One region of the Bacillus sp. PK6-025 genome, then DNA from elsewhere that is predicted to be linked to it. Evidence: predicted binding sites of a transcription regulator. Region 1 holds the regulator's gene; the other holds the start of a gene.
The links. Region 1 encodes LexA, which represses DNA repair genes until DNA is damaged. Its sites were predicted from a motif close to CGAACATATGTTCG; they were not measured.
Positions count from the first base shown of each region.

Region 2: a site for LexA is predicted at 2,488-2,501, ahead of recA (recombinase RecA). Genes of this name have one in related genera too.

Region 1 is NZ_CP096509.1:2,028,302-2,032,728, reverse strand. It holds gene M1D67_RS10645 (DUF896 domain-containing protein) at 1-95, opposite strand, end outside; gene M1D67_RS10640 (YneB family resolvase-like protein) at 161-808, opposite strand; gene yneA (cell division suppressor protein YneA) at 827-1,138, opposite strand; gene lexA (transcriptional repressor LexA) at 1,291-1,914, shown strand; gene M1D67_RS10625 (NucA/NucB deoxyribonuclease domain-containing protein) at 2,112-2,540, opposite strand; gene M1D67_RS10620 (thymidylate synthase) at 2,835-3,674, opposite strand; gene M1D67_RS10615 (hypothetical protein) at 3,734-4,427, opposite strand, start outside.
Region 2 is NZ_CP096509.1:1,865,853-1,870,279, forward strand. It holds gene M1D67_RS09650 (helix-turn-helix domain-containing protein) at 1-486, shown strand, start outside; gene pgsA (CDP-diacylglycerol--glycerol-3-phosphate 3-phosphatidyltransferase) at 553-1,134, shown strand; gene M1D67_RS09660 (competence/damage-inducible protein A) at 1,154-2,404, shown strand; gene recA (recombinase RecA) at 2,573-3,619, shown strand; gene rny (ribonuclease Y) at 3,961-4,427, shown strand, end outside.

The DNA of each region.
Region 1 (4,427 bases):
TTCTGCTGTTCTGCTTTTTCTTCGTCTGTTAAAGATCCGCTCTTTGCTTTTTTGGCAAGCTCGTTAATTCTGGCTATTTTTTCATTAGAAATCATAAGATACTCCTTTGATTCGGTATATATCCATCATACTACTAAATCCGCTTTCGTTTGACAACAGATTAGTCTGCAAGGCCGTCCTTATACTCCTGGTAGCGGCGGTGAACGGTTGCTTTTGAAATGCTGTATCCGAACCCTCTCAACACGGCTGCAATCTCCGCAAACGTCAGCTTGTTCTCCCTGAGCCTGACGATTTCTGAAAGAGGCGCTTCGATCCGCTCTCTCCCGCCGCCTTCATTGCGGTGTTTCAGATTCCTCTCCGGGCGGTAGCCGTTTTCGACCGCCTTCTTCATTCCCCGCTTAATTTTCAGGTTATGTATTTTCCGCTGGTATTCTTCGACAATGCCGACAATCTCCAAAACCATCGAATCCGCTTCGGAAAGCTCAAGTTTTCCCCGGTGAGCCAGCGTGTAGATTTGAACGCCTTCTTTATATAAACAGTGAAGAAGGGCAATTTTGGCATTCCCTCTTCCAAGTCGCGTATCATCCTGTATTAAAACTGCGTCAATGTCTGATGTTTTGATTTCCTCGAGCAGATCGAAGACGCCGTCGCGGTCCATCTCATATCCGCTCGCCTGTTCGGAAATGACGTTCACGACGTTCATCCCGTGCTCGGCGGCAAGCGACTGGAGCTCTTCAGCCTGCCGTTTTAATGAGGTTTCCTGCTGCTCCTTCGCAGTGCTTACCCTGGTGTAAATAATCGCATTCATGGAAATCCCCTCAATCATTTATTCTACAACTGCAAGCTGATATTGATCGGAGTGCTGTTTGGCTACCGGCAGGACCAAAACATCGCCCGGTTTAATAACGGAGGTCGGCAGATTGTTTTTATCGGCGACCCATTCGATGAATTTTTGTTTGTCAGCGGGTTTTCCGCCTTTGATCCGGTCGGCCAGCTCCCACAATGTATCGCCTTCCTGCACTTCTATTTTAACATATTGCTTTCTTTCTTCGATTTTACCGGCAAAAGACACAAACAGAATACAGCAGCTGATCACAGCAGTAAACAGACTGACAAAAATCAATGATTCTCTTTTCATATCCATCACCCCAGAATGTTTGTTCGGTTTTATGATTTCAGTATACATACGAACAAATGTTTCTGTCAATCGTTTTTTTTCGAACCTATGTTTGTACTCAAAGGAAAAACATGCTATAATCTAGCTAAAATCGACGTTTTGAGGTGCAAAAAATGACGAAGCTATCAAAAAGACAACTTGATATTTTGCGTTTCATTAAAGAAGAAGTGAAACGCAAAGGCTATCCGCCTTCCGTCAGGGAGATCGGAGAAGCGGTCGGCCTGGCGTCAAGTTCAACGGTACACGGCCACTTGGCAAGGCTTGAAACGAAGGGATTGATCAGAAGGGATCCGACGAAGCCGAGAGCGATCGAAATTCTCGATACAGAGGAAGAAATTCACATTCCGAAAAACCAGGTTGTCAATGTCCCGGTCATCGGAAAGGTGACGGCCGGTACGCCGATTACCGCAGTCGAAAACATTGAGGAATACTTTCCGCTTCCAGACCGCCTGGCGCCGCCGGATGAGCATGTCTTTATGCTGGAGATCATGGGCGAAAGCATGATCGATGCCGGAATTCTTGATCAGGATTATGTGATAGTCAAACAGCAGAACACCGCAAACAACGGAGATATCGTCGTTGCGATGACCGAAGACGACGAAGCGACTGTTAAGCGGTTTTTCAAGGAAGAAACCCATATCCGCCTTCAGCCGGAAAACCCGACGATGGAACCGATCATCCTCCAGAATGTGACGATTCTCGGAAAAGTCATTGGCGTATTCCGCACGGTTCATTAAAAAACGGACTCATCAGCAAAACCGCCGGTCGGCGGTTTTTTTTCGCACGAAAAAACAGGCCCACATCCAGACGGAATGAAGGATGCGAGCCTGAAACAGAGGGATTGATCATATGCTTACATTACCATTATCCCCCAAACGAGTTTTCTTGTCAACAAAAATGTTTCCTTGAGGAAACATTTTTCATTGTCTCCCTTTTATCGAACGATAAACAAAATTCTCGTCCCGTCAGCGTAATCGCTCAGCCTGTTCCCGACCCAGGAGCCGGCTCCGCGGTTATCCGATGAGCTGACATATCTGACCGACGCTCCTTTTCCTCCTTCTTCACACATGGCCATCGGCCATTCGTCACGGTCAAAGCCCGGCTTAGTCGGAATCCCTTTTAATGATTCCTGACGGCGCTTATCCGCTCCAGATCTTTCAATTGTGCAGACATCTGAATGGCCCGCTTTGATCGCATCGCTTATATGAGCACCGGTTTCAGGATAGCGCGATGCCGGAAAATACAATACGTCATCATACCTTGCAACGCCTTCGGCATGCTGAGAAGAATATGCAGCCCCTCCCGAAAGCCCAAGCAGCACCAATGCGGAAAACAGCAGATGAACCGCCCATTTTTTGATCATGACAAAAACAACCTCCTCTTGTATATGCTGGTGTCACTAACAGATTAAGAGAGAATTGTTTTTGCTTTTCGGGCTCTTTGTGAAAAAGACGTTTAGATTGTGTAAATAAACGTAAGTTAAATGCTCGGGGCATACCCGTGAAAAACTGCATGTACTTTTTGCGTCCACTCTAAACGGTATACACGGGAGCCGTCAGGAAACATGCGGCTGCCGGATATGCAAATTTTTTCATCGTTGTATTTTTTAAAAATGATTCATTCACACAACAAAAAAACAGGCGGAAAATCCGCCTGTTTATACGGCAACTTCAAATGTCAGCTTGTCGCCGTGCTTATAGTCAATTAATTTAAAATCATCGATTGTAAAGTCATAAAAGTTTTTGATGTCCGGGTTGATCCACAGCTTCGGCGCTTCATATTGCTCGCGTTTCATCTGAATGTTTAAATTATCGATGTGACGGGTATAGATGTGACAGTCGCCGATATTGAAGATGTATTCGCCCAGCTCATAACCGAGGACTTGGGCGATCATGCGCTGCAAGACGTTATATTGGAACACATTGAACGGGTTGCCAAGCGCCATGTCATTGCTTCTCGCTCTTACTTCCAAAGAGAGCTTTCCTTCTTTCACATACCATTGCGTCTCATAGACGCAGGGCGTCAAGGCCATGCCGTCCAAGTCATCGGGATTCCACAGCATGGTCAAATGCCTGCGTGAAGACGGATTATGCTTTAACTGATGGAGCAAATAATCCACTTGATCGGCTTTCTGCCCGTTAACCGTTCTGTTTTTCTTCGCTAATTGATAGCCGTAGGCTGCTCCGATTGTGCCGTCTTCAAGCCGCCATTGATCCCAAATATGAACCCCCATATCGTTCAAAACTTGAACATCATTGGATTTCAGCTGCCAGATCCAAAGCAGCTCTTTGATGGCCGTTTTCCACGCCACCTTCTTCGTCGTCAAAATCGGCACTTCCGAATTGTCAAACCGCATTTTTTCGCTCATGATGCTCAGCGTATGAGCCGGCGTTCCGTCTGAATCCCACTTCGTCCGGACCTGATATTCTTCATCGGAGATCCCTGATTCAATAATTTTTTGAATGATTGCATTGTATTGCTGGTCATAATGGCTCATCTTATCCTCTCCTCTTTCCACATGATATGTATAAAATGAGTTTTTTTCAAGATTTAAGATCATGCGCGGGTTTGATAAATCTCCAACGCTTTCTTGATAACATTTTTATCGTATCCGGTGACATCATGGATTTTCTCAGTCCAGCCTTCGATTGTGTCCGGCTTCGCTTCTCTGTATAATCCTTTGCTCGTGCTAAGATATATGTCCCAGCCGCTGAATTCCCAATGCGCGATTTCATGTTGAAACGGAATTCTGCATTCCAGTAATGGCGCAGGCTTCAATGCCGCTTGCGAGCATTCAGCTGCCTCCCAAAAAACGGACATGTCAACAGGCTCTGTAGAGTAGACTTGAGTTGACACCTTTCCGTTCGGCCGATGGTAAAGGACCTTAACTCCGCCGGTTGTCGGCTTGACTTGAATTTGTGCTGCCGGGAAAAAACCGTCCAGCTTTTCACTGGTATAATCTTCACATTCGCAGTCGATCAGAATCGGCTGCAGCCATTGATCTCCCAGATCACATAAAAAGCGCCGTCCTCTTTCATCAAGCGCGATGACTGCGGCATGCGCGCGTTCTGTTTTGAACGAACGGCCGATCGGAAAAGCTTCCACTCCGTCTTTTGTAAACTCGTCCAGCAGCCAAATCGAAAGGTCAAAGCAATTGCCGGCAATGCCGTACTCTTGGTGGTGTTCCTTCATCATTGAGACGTTCCGCTGTTTCTGATCCCCTCCCTGATGATAAAACCATGCCTTTGTC
Region 2 (4,427 bases), 160 kb from region 1:
GAAGAGCCTAAGACAGAGGAATCGCAAAGCAAGTATGACGTCTCAAAAGATTCCCCGCTGACAAAGGGAAATCAACAGAACACGGATGCGCAGAAAGACAGCGCTGAAGGCGACAAAGAAAAAAAGGATCAGCAGTCTGATGAGAACGACAAGCTGACCATGAAAGCGACCGCAAGCGAAGGCTCTTCCACAACTTATGAAGTATCAGGATCCGACAAGCTGGAGCTTGAAGTAAAGGCAAACGCAAACTCATGGGTCAGGGTGCGCGACGAGAAAGGAAGCTCCCTTAAAGAAGGAATGATGGAAAAAGGAGAAACCTTTCAAAAGAATATTACCGATCAATCGCAAATTGATTTGCGGATCGGATATGCGCCGGGCGTTGAAATTAAAATCAACGGAGAAGTTCTTTCTTACAAGCTCGATCCTAAGACTGTGATGACACAAAACATAACGATTCAAAATAAAAAGGAGGAAAAGTCATCTTAATTGTACAGATGACTTTTTCTTGCGTTCATCATCATTAGGAAAACATACATATCTGGAGGAACCTTTATGTTTAATCTACCGAATAAAATCACGCTTTCTAGAATCGCATTAATTCCTGTTTTTATGGTCATCATGCTTGTGCCGTTTCAGTGGGGGGCTGTCTCCTTCGGCAGCGAGTCGATTCCGGTCACCCATTTGATCGGCGCACTGTTGTTTATTTTTGCTTCTGTCACCGATTGGGTTGACGGCTATTACGCGAGAAAGCTGAACCTTGTAACAAACTTTGGAAAATTTCTTGACCCGCTTGCAGACAAGCTGCTCGTGTCTTCCGCTTTAATTATTCTGGTGCATTACCATCTTGCTCCGGCCTGGATGGCCATTGTCATTATCAGCCGGGAATTTGCCGTAACGGGACTGCGGCTCGTCCTTGCGGGAACAGGGGAAGTCGTCGCGGCCAACATGCTTGGAAAAGTGAAAACATGGGCTCAGATCATCGCCATCTCTGCTCTTTTGCTTCACAATCTTCCATTTGAGCTTGTATCCTTCCCGTTCGGATCGCTTGCTTTATGGGTGGCTGTCTTTTTCACAGTCGTATCAGGATGGGATTATTTCGCTAAAAACTGGGATGCTTTAAAAACATCGAACTAAACGTGGGGAAGTGGAAACAATGAAGTTGGAAAGAAAAGCGGAAATTATCGCTGTCGGTTCTGAGCTTCTGCTCGGACAAATCGCTAATACAAATGCTCAGTTTATCAGCAGGCATTTGGCCGAAATCGGCATTAACGTATTTTATCACACGGCGGTGGGAGATAACCCGGAACGCCTTAAACAAGTCATTCAGACAGCTCAGAAAAGGTCTGACTTCATCATTTTTTCGGGAGGCCTCGGACCGACGAAAGACGATTTGACAAAAGAAACGATCGCTGAAGTTGTCGGGCGCCCTCTTAAGCTCGACGATGAAGCCTTCGAATCGATTCAGGATTACTTCAGAAAAACGAACCGGGAGATGTCGCCGAACAACCGCAAACAGGCGTTGATCCTCGAAGGATCCGATGTTCTGCCGAACCGCTTCGGGATGGCTCCGGGAATGCTGCTTGAGCATGAATCGCGCTTTTATATGCTCTTGCCGGGACCTCCGAAAGAGCTGGAGCCGATGTTTGAAAACGAAGCGAAGCCGCTGATTTTGGAAAAGCTCGGCTCGAAGGAAAAGATCGTGTCAAGGGTGCTGCGGTTCTTCGGCATCGGAGAATCCCAGCTTGAAACCGATTTGGAAGATCTCATCGATGCGCAGACTAATCCGACAATCGCCCCGCTTGCGGCCGACGGGGAAGTCACGCTCAGGCTCACGGCAAAGCATGCGGATCCGAAGGAGACAAACCGCTTGTTAAAAGAAACGGAAGACCTCATCCTGGAGCGGGTCGGAGAGTTCTTTTACGGGTATGATGATACATCTCTTGCAGAAGAGCTTGCGAAAGCATGCAGGAGCAAGGGAATGACCTTGGCCGCTGCGGAAAGCTTTACAGGCGGGCTTTTTTCCACCTGGCTGACGGAAATGAGCGGCGCTTCCGAATATTTCAAAGGCGGCGCCGTCTGCTACACAAACGAATTGAAAGTTTCAGCGGCCGGCGTTGCTGAAGACACGCTGCAGCGCTACGGTGCGGTCAGCGCGCAATGCGCAAAAGAGCTCGCCGCAGGCATCAGAGTCAAAACAGGAAGCGATATCGGCATCAGCTTTACTGGAGTAGCCGGGCCGAATACGCAAGAAGGCCATCCGGCAGGAAAGGTGTTTATCGGCATCTCCGTGAAGGACCAGGCTGAAGAAGCGTTCGAATTTCAGTTCGCCGGATCCAGGTCTGCGGTGCGAAAGCGTTCTGCCAAATACGGCTGCCATCTGTTGCTGAAAATGATGGAAAAATAAGCGGAAACCGAATTTTCGGTATATCTTTCTTATGAAAAAAGTCATTCCATTTTAGGGGATCGATTTTTTTCTCTTAAAAAAATCGAATATGCGTTCGCTTTTTTCTTGGCAAATCCGCGCAAACAAGGTATAGTAGATATAGCGGAAGTGATAAAGGAGGAAAATAGAATGAGTGATCGTCAGGCAGCCTTAGATATGGCGCTTAAACAAATAGAAAAGCAGTTTGGTAAAGGTTCGATTATGAAACTCGGCGAACAAACTGAAACGAGAATTTCAACAGTTCCGAGCGGTTCTTTAGCGCTCGACACGGCTCTTGGAGTGGGCGGATACCCGCGCGGCCGGATTATTGAAGTATACGGGCCTGAAAGCTCCGGTAAAACGACGGTGGCGCTTCATGCGATTGCCGAAGTTCAGCAGCAGGGCGGACAGGCGGCGTTTATCGACGCCGAGCACGCGCTCGACCCCGTCTATGCACAAAAGCTGGGCGTCAACATTGATGAGCTTTTGCTGTCACAGCCTGATACGGGCGAGCAGGCGCTTGAAATCGCCGAAGCTCTTGTCAGAAGCGGAGCGGTGGATATCGTTGTCATCGACTCTGTGGCAGCGCTTGTGCCGAAAGCTGAAATCGAAGGAGATATGGGGGATTCCCACGTCGGTTTGCAGGCCAGACTGATGTCTCAAGCGCTTCGTAAGCTTTCCGGAGCGATCAATAAATCGAAGACCATCGCGATCTTTATTAACCAGATTCGTGAAAAAGTCGGCGTCATGTTTGGAAATCCTGAGACGACGCCAGGCGGAAGAGCGCTGAAATTCTACTCTTCTGTCCGCCTTGAAGTGCGCCGCGCAGAGCAGCTGAAACAAGGCAACGATGTCATGGGGAACAAGACGAAAATCAAAGTCGTGAAAAACAAAGTGGCCCCTCCATTCCGGACTGCCGAAGTGGACATTATGTACGGGGAAGGGATTTCAAAAGAAGGGGAAATCATCGATCTCGGAACAGAGCTTGACATCGTTCAGAAGAGCGGTGCATGGTACTCTTATCAGGAGGAACGTCTTGGACAAGGCCGTGAAAATGCCAAACAGTTCCTGAAAGAAAACAAGGACATCCTTTTGATGATTCAAGAGCAGATCCGGGAGCACTACGGTTTGGACACTGGAGGCGTTGCTCCTGCTCAGGAAGACGCGGCCCAAGCTCAAGAAGAACTCGAATTTTAATCATGAAACATGTCAAAGGCTGCCGGCCCGATCGGCAGCCTTTTCCTTTCATCTGCGCATTCAGACGCAGCTCCTTTGTCCATCACCTTCATCCGCACCGTTTGAAAAGGCGTTTAATCCGGAAACGTTAAGACCGTAAGCTTGACAAGTATTTCCCACACAATTACAATGAAATTGTATCACTTGTTTTTCTTAACATGATTGATAAACATTTAAACTTGACAAGGGCTGTGAAGCCGCTTCACTCCCTGTGAAGGTTCTGTATGTTGAGAAGAAGTACAATGTACATGCCGACACTTACTTTTAGCAAGACAAGTTCATAGCAAGAGGAGGTGAAAGTTATGAATCCTTTAGCAATTCTCATCTCCATTTTGCTGAGCCTATTCTGTTTAGTTGTTGGCTACTATGTTCGTAAAATCATTGCCGAAGCAAAAATTTCAGGTGCGCGAAATGCAGCCGAACAAATTCTTGGAGACGCAAAGCGGGATGCTGAAGCGTTGAAAAAAGAAGCCCTTCTTGAAGCAAAGGACGAGATTCATACGCTTCGGATAGAAGCTGAACAAGAAGTTCGTGAAAGACGAAATGAGCTTCAAAAACAAGAAAACCGTTTACTTCAAAAGGAAGAGAACCTTGACCGAAAAGATGAATCATTAGATAAACGGGAAGCGATGTTGGAGAAGAAAGATCATTCTCTGAATGAACGACAACAACATATTGAAGAGATGGAAAGCAAAGTGGATGAAATGATTCGTATGCAGCAGTCAGAGTTGGAGCGTATTTCAAGTCTGACGCGAGATGAAGCGAAGCA